Regions from separate parts of the Mesorhizobium quangtriensis genome, predicted to be linked through region 2. Evidence: predicted binding sites of a transcription regulator. Region 2 holds the regulator's gene; the other holds the start of a gene.
What was found. Region 2 encodes LexA, which represses DNA repair genes until DNA is damaged. Its sites were predicted from a motif close to TGTTCNNNNTGTGTTCNG; they were not measured.

Region 1 (3,590 bases), on a different contig from region 2:
CCGGCACTTCCGTGAGAGGCACCTCAATGGGTTCCGGTCTCGCGAAAAGGCGCAGCGGCCGCTCTGGATTATGAGCAATTGGTGGTTGGGGCGGCCCCGCCCCGCCATCAAAGGGGACGAAGAGGGACGCGCGTTCCGGCACATGACTTTGCGCTAGATGAGGCTGCAGGACGGAAGCCGTTCCGAGACGGGCCCGTACGCGGTCGGCAAAGAGCGCGATGTCCTCGCCCTGAGTGTTGCCTGCGCCGGCAAGGTCCGCCTGCGGCATATCCAGCCTGGCCGTCTCGAAAGCCGAGAGCCGCACGAGATCGAATCCGTAACCGGGCTCCAGCGCAGTGCCGAGCACCACAAGCCGCTCGTGGAAGAGCCTGCCGACGGGACCGGCTTCGCGCAGCGGCAGGGAAGAGCCGACGGAAATCCGGCTGACCGCGCCATCGACTCTGAAAAGCAAGAGTTCAAAGAGTCTCGCACCTTCGCCTCGGCGTTCGAGGTCGCGTCGAAGACTGCCGGAAAGCAGCAGTAGAAGTCGTTCTATGTCCTCCACCAGGCCGATCGGCTCGGCGAGATGCCGCTCGACCGATAGAGCCGCCACAGGCAGGCGTGGCGAGATAGACTCCTCTATCTCCCCCAGTGCCTGGTCGAGCCTCAGAAGCAGGAGACTGCCGAAACGGCGGGCAAGCGGCGCACGGGGGGCGGTCAGGATCATGCCGATCGCCCTCAGGCCCACACTTTCGAGGCCGGAGATGGTCCTGGCTTCGATCCTGAGCGCGGCCAGCGGAAGGTTTTCCAGAAATGAACGCTCGTCGCCTTCCTGAAGGATTGTTCCGGTGGCGGAAAAGCGTGCAGCCGCCCATGCAGCACCCGGCGTCGAGGCAAGTCCCGCACGAACGCGAAAGCCCTGCTCGGAAAAGCGTTCCAGCATGCCGGCCAGCATCGCCTCCTCGCCACCGAACAGATGGACACAGCCGGTGACGTCGAGAAAAAGCCCTTCCGCTCCATCAAGCGCGACGAGCGGCGTATAGCGATCGCACCAGTCCGCCAGCGCTTCGAGCAGACGCCTGTCGGCTTTCGCCTCCTCGGCGACGACCTCGATCCCAGGATGCATGGCGCGTGCGTCGGCAATGCCCATGCCGGGCTTCAGCCCGAGTCGCGCCGCTTCCTCATCCATGGCCGCGATGCGCTGGGTGTTGTTCTCCTGACGGCTGACCACCAGCGGGGGTCGACCCTGCCGGGGAAGAGAACGCCAGGATCGTCCCAGGCGCTGCCGCAGCAGCCGCTCGGTGCTGAGATGCGGGAACCACAGGGACAGGATCCGTCGCCGCTCTTTCGGAAAAGGCGCGTGCATGGGCATTCCATTCGAGGATGAATTCGCTTGGTGGGTTGATGCGGTTCTTGTCTATGCGAACGAGGAAGGCCGGAGGTCCGATCGAGCGGGCGAGCGGCTTTCCCAAAAGGTGGCGTGTCCCCGCCGGCGCTGACGTTATGACCACGCGGAACGGCGCTGCGGTCGGCTCGCAAACGGCCATCTGGCGCAGGAGGAAAAGCGGGCAGCCGGCGTCGAGCGCACGGCGGTGAAGCCGTCGCGTCGCGGTAAGGTCGAGATGGGCGGATGGACCTCGCGTCTCAAGGAGGATCCCTGCGAAACCGTCGATGGAGGCGGCCTGTTCGGCAATCCACAAGACGTCGTTCAGCTTCTGGGCCTGCGCGATCAGGAGCCGCGCCGGGTCGATGCCGTGAAGGAAGCGGATGCCCGGCGGATAGGGGTAACCCGCCTCGCGAAAACTTTCCGAGAGGCCGACCCACAGGAGTGGAGACGACGTTCGCTCGACCAGAAGATGCAAAAGCCCCATGACGAAGCCCGCAGCCGCGCCTGCGTCGCGCATGCCGGTCGCATGGATTTCGGTCAGCCCCGCACCGGGAAAGCCGCCGCCAAGCGCCGCGTCGAACCTTTCTGCCCCGGTCGCGAGGAAGTCACCCTGCGGAAGGCCATCCTGTCGCCGCAGGTGCACATCGCCATTCTCGCCAGCGAATGTTTCGGCGAGGCGCCCTTCAATCTTCGCGATCTGATGGCGCAGGGAAACAATGGTTTCCCGCGCCACGGCAGACGAGGCCATAGCGACACTTCTTCCGAAATATGTTCCTGTTATGTTCTTATAGATTCCAGAGCCGTTTCGAAGAGTCAAGCGGACCCGAAGAAGAATTTATTCCTCGCCTGGCTAGCCTGTTTTTCCTCAATCCAGCCATCAGCCTCGAAACGCGGGGAGAGAACAGCTATATGGGCCCTCAAAGGATAAAGAATGGCCCGCATCTATCAGACACGTTCCTGGCACGAGCACATGTCGCCTTCCATGGAGGAGATGGAGTTGCTAGCGCTGGAAGCTTACGCACACTTGCCCGAGCAGTTCCGCTCCCTGACTGGGGAGATCGTCATCCAGGTCGCCGAATTTCCGACAGACGAGATCATGGACGACCTGTCGCTCGAAAGCCCGTTCGACCTACTCGGCCTGTTCGAGGGGCGCGGCATCGCCGAGCGCTGGAACCCCCAGACCGGCGAGGGCCCGAACCGCGTTACCCTCTACCGCCGCGCCATCCTCGACTACTGGGCGGAGAACGAGGAGACGCTGGGCTCTATCGTCACGCATGTCCTCATCCATGAGATCGGCCATCATTTCGGCCTCTCCGACGACGACATGGAGAAGATCGAGGAGAACGCCGACCTAGAGCCAGACGAACAGCCGGTCCAGGCCTCCTGACGACAGGCGTCCCGATCGGCAACCGGGTCAGTAGTCGGAAAGCTTCATTGACGGATCGTAGTCGATGCCCTCGACATCCTTCACCACGGCCTGGCCGCAGCGCATGGACTTCGTTTCGGCGTCGAAGGCATAGGTCGGCGACCCCTGCAGCTGCCAGCCCTTGTTCAGCGCCGCCGTCACCTTGTGGCAGAAGCTGGAATCGTCCGGGCCGGTCAGGAAGCGATAAAGCCTCATCGTCTAGCTCCTTCCTGCCCGTCCCAGCAGGCGCTCGGCCTGCGCGAGATGCAGCCGCTCGACCATCCTGCCATCGAGGGAGATGATCCCCTTGCCGGCGTTTTCGGGCCGCGCGAAGGCGGTGCTGATGGCCTCGGCTTCCGCGACTGCCTCCGGCGAAGGCGAAAAGGCCTTGAGCGCCGGCTCGATCTGGGCCGGATGGATGAGTGTCTTGCCGTCGAAACCCATCGCGGCCCCCTCTGTGCATTCGCGCGTAAAGGCAGCCAAGTCGCGAAAATCATTGCTGACGCCGTCGAGCACATCCAGCCCGCCGGCACGGGCGGCCAGCACCATCTGCATCAGCCAGGGCGTGATGTAGCGGCGGTCGGGCGTGGCGAGCACGCCGGTTTCCTTGACCAGATCGTTGGTGCCGGCGACGAAGCAGTCGAGCCGGGCGGCGCGGTCGCGGCCGAATTCCGCCAGCGCGCCGAGGTTCAGCATCGCCTTCGGCGTCTCGATCATGATCCAAAGACGCATCCCTTCCGGCGCATCGGTCTCGTCGAGGGCGTCATCAAAATCGTGGATATCGCGCGGCGTGTTCACCTTCGGCAGCAGGATGGCGTC
Region 2 (3,590 bases):
GCCGGCAACGCTGAAGACGATCCTCGAAGGCAATGCAAAGAAGGGCGACGTGCTGGGAGCGGCGCGGATCGCCGGCATCATGGCGGCCAAGAAGACATCGGACCTGATCCCGCTCTGCCACCCGCTGATGCTTACCAAGGTGACGGTCGACATCGAGCCTGACGAGACGCTGCCGGGGCTGCGCGTGACGACGATGGCCCGCGTCACCGGCAAGACGGGAGTCGAGATGGAAGCGCTGACCGCGGCGACGGTCGCCTGCCTGACCATCTACGACATGGCCAAGGCTATCGATCGCGGCATGGTCATCTCCGGCATCAGGCTGGTCGAAAAGACAGGCGGCAAGTCGGGCGACTACAGGGCTTACGCATGAGCGGGCTGCTGCCCGTCGACCAAGCGCTGGCGCGTATCCTTGCAGGCGCTGGTCCGGGAGAAGCCGAAATCGTCCCTCTCGCCGAGGCGGCCGGTCGTGTTCTGGCAGGACCTATCCAAGCGCTGCGGACACAGCCGCCGTTCGACGCCTCGGCCATGGATGGATATGCCGTCCGCGCCAGCGACGTCGCTGACATCCCTGCCTGCCTGCAGCTTGTCGGCACGGCTGCGGCGGGCAAGCTTTTTCCGGGCGAGGTCGGCCCCGGGCAGGCAGTGCGGATTTTCACCGGTGCGCCCGTTCCCCACGGGGCCGATACGATCGCGATACAGGAGAATGTCAGGCCGCTCGACGGCGACACGATCGAGGTTCTCGAAACCGTCGCAGCGGGACGCCATATCCGCAAGCGCGGGCTTGATTTCACTGATGGGGAAACGCTGCTGGAAGCGGGGCGGACACTCGACCCAGCCGCGCTGTCGCTCGCCGCATCGGCAAACCATCCTGCCCTGCCGGTCGTCAGGAAGCCGCTCGTCGCGCTTATAGCGACCGGCGACGAACTTCTGCCCCCCGGCAGCGCCACCGGTCCCGACCAGATCATTGCCTCCAACGCCTACGGCGTCGCGGCAATCGCCCAGCAGGCCGGCGCACGCGTCCTCGACCTCGGCATAGCGCCGGACAGGATCGAGGCAATTTCGGACTTGGTGCGCAAGGCTCTCGAGGCTGACGCGGATGTCATCATCACGCTCGGCGGCGCGTCCGTAGGCGACCATGATCTGGTGCACACCGCGCTGAAGCAGATCGGCATGGAGCTCGGTTTCTGGAAGATCGCGATGCGGCCGGGCAAGCCTCTCATGTTCGGGCGCCTTGGCCACACCCGCTGCCTCGGGCTACCCGGAAACCCTGTCGCCAGCCTCGTCTGTTCTCAGCTTTTTTTGAGCCCGTTGCTGGCTCGGCTCGGCGGGCGGCATTACGAAGCGCCCTTCATCGACGCTGTGCTGGGCGGCACGATGGCAGCGAACGATCTGCGCCAGGACTATGTCCGGGCCACCGTGGAATTTCTGCCTGAACGAATCGTGGCGACGCCCTTTGCGATACAGGATTCGTCGATGCTGCGACTGCTGGCCGATGCCGGCGGGCTGATCGTGCGCGAGCCTTTCGCTCCGGAAGTGAAAGCGGGCGATCCTTGCCGCGTTCTGCTGTTACGCTGAACAAAACGTCAACGTATTCATTAAAATTTAAACAGTTGCGGAACACAACTGGAACAGATAGTGTTTGTTCTGGTTTTGTTTGACCTTGATTCCTCGGGGGAATGTCGATGCTGACCCGCAAGCAACATGAGCTCCTGCTCTTCATTCACGAGCGGCTGAAGGAGTCAGGCATTCCACCCTCCTTCGACGAAATGAAGGAAGCGCTCGACCTTGCCTCCAAGTCCGGCATCCACCGGCTGATCACGGCGCTGGAAGAGCGGGGCTTCATCCGCCGCCTGCCGAACCGGGCGCGGGCGCTGGAGGTCATCAGGCTTCCCGATTCCATCGCGCCGGGCCTCAATGCGGCGAAGAAGTTTTCGCCCAGCGTCATCCAGGGCAGCCTCGGGCGCAGCCAGCCGGAGCCGGCGCCGCGAAACCGGTCTGCAAGCAATGACGACGATGCCGGGTCCGTTGCCATCCCTGTGATGGGCCGTATCGCGGCCGGCGTTCCGATCGACGCGATCCAGCACAAGACGCACTCCATCGCCGTGCCGCCGGAAATGCTGTCGGGCGGCGAACACTATGCGCTGGAGGTCAAAGGCGATTCGATGATTGAGGCCGGTATCTTCGACGGCGACACGGTCATCATCAAGAATTCCTCGAGCGCCAATCCGGGTGAGATCGTGGTGGCGCTGGTCGATGACGAGGAAGCCACGTTGAAGCGGTTTCGCCGCAAGGGCGCTTCGATTGCTCTCGAAGCGGCCAACCCCGCTTATGAAACACGGATTTTCGGCCCCGACCGCGTGAAGGTGCAGGGCAAGCTGGTCGGGCTTATCCGCCGCTATTGAGGCGCGGCTTCTTCAGGCGAAATGGGCGTGGCTGTCGGCGTGCGATCGTCGGTGACCGGTTTGTTATCATCACCAGTCTTGGGTGTTGTGCCCGGCTGGTATGGCGGCAGGCCACGGGCGGCGCGCGAGAAGGCGCGCTGAGTGTGCCATGGCCGATACGGTTTTGCGATGGCATACTGGATTGTGGGCTTGCCCGAGCCTGAGAAGGTAACTGCGGCACTTCCGTAGCGTGCAAGATCACGGGACGTCACAACCAGCAGCTCCTTCCAGTTGCAGACATCCTTTGCCGACGCATCCTCAATGAGGATGAACGTGGCGGTGCTGCAGTGATCGGCGGCTGTCGCGGCATCGGGGACAAGCGCCACGACAGCACCGGACGGATGCCGGGCAAGGCAGACGCTCTCGGCGCATGAGAAGCCGGCGGTGACGGTGACGGTCCCGTCGCTTGCAACAGTTCCCTCGCCTTCCGTAGGCCGAACGATTTCCTGTGCCTGCATGGCACGTGACCAGTTGTCGATGGTGAACTGATTGGGGCGTGGGCGGTTGATGGCGATCTGGCCGGCGCCGAGGTCGAGGCCGACGAGCCGGGCGTCTTCCGAGACCAACAGGTCGGGTTGCCGGTCGAACAGCAGGAACAGGCTGGCGAGTGCGACCGGAATGGCGGCGACGCGCAGCCAGGTCGACGTGACGGTGGCGGCAAGCAAGGCTACCGTCAGCACGGCCACCGCCTCCGGCCTGATCATGCCGACCACATCGAGGGGCGATCGTTCCGCGAACCACTGCGCTATCGCGAGCATGACGGACAGTCCGAAACCCATGATCTGGAAAAATGGGCCGTCGAGGCCGAAGGGCATGGCGAGCGAGCCCAGCACCGCGAACGGCATGACTATCACCGAGACCACCGGCATCGCAGTCAGATTGGTGAACAGCCCCAGCGACGGCATCTGCTGAAAGTGCCACGCCGCGTAGATCGCCGTTGCGCCGCCCGCAACTATGGAGGTGACCGCAAGCCCCGCGATCGCGGCCAGCGAAAAGCGAGCCGCCCTGCGCAGCAGCGTACGCTCAGCTACGTGCGCCGACGGACGGTTGCTGCGCCAGTCCGCCCATGCGGCATAGGCGCCGACGAGTGCTGCTGTCGCGGCAAACGACATCTGGAAGCTCGGGCCGATCACCTCATGCGGCGAGACC

Region 1: the regulator LexA is predicted to act here: its motif matches at 2,136-2,153, upstream of ABMA32_RS00140 (ImuA family protein).

The regions. Positions count from the first base shown of each region.
Region 1 covers NZ_JBEBMF010000001.1:23,707-27,296, forward strand. Annotated here, with positions in the region: gene ABMA32_RS00135 (Y-family DNA polymerase) at 1-1,210, opposite strand, end outside; gene ABMA32_RS00140 (ImuA family protein) at 1,161-2,114, opposite strand; gene ABMA32_RS00145 (metallopeptidase family protein) at 2,298-2,753, shown strand; gene ABMA32_RS00150 (DUF1737 domain-containing protein) at 2,781-2,987, opposite strand; gene ABMA32_RS00155 (HpcH/HpaI aldolase/citrate lyase family protein) at 2,991-3,590, opposite strand, start outside.
Region 2 covers NZ_JBEBMF010000003.1:468,456-472,045, reverse strand. Annotated here, with positions in the region: gene moaC (cyclic pyranopterin monophosphate synthase MoaC) at 1-370, shown strand, start outside; gene ABMA32_RS18075 (molybdopterin molybdotransferase MoeA) at 367-1,575, shown strand; gene lexA (transcriptional repressor LexA) at 1,683-2,402, shown strand; gene ABMA32_RS18065 (ComEC/Rec2 family competence protein) at 2,396-3,590, opposite strand, start outside.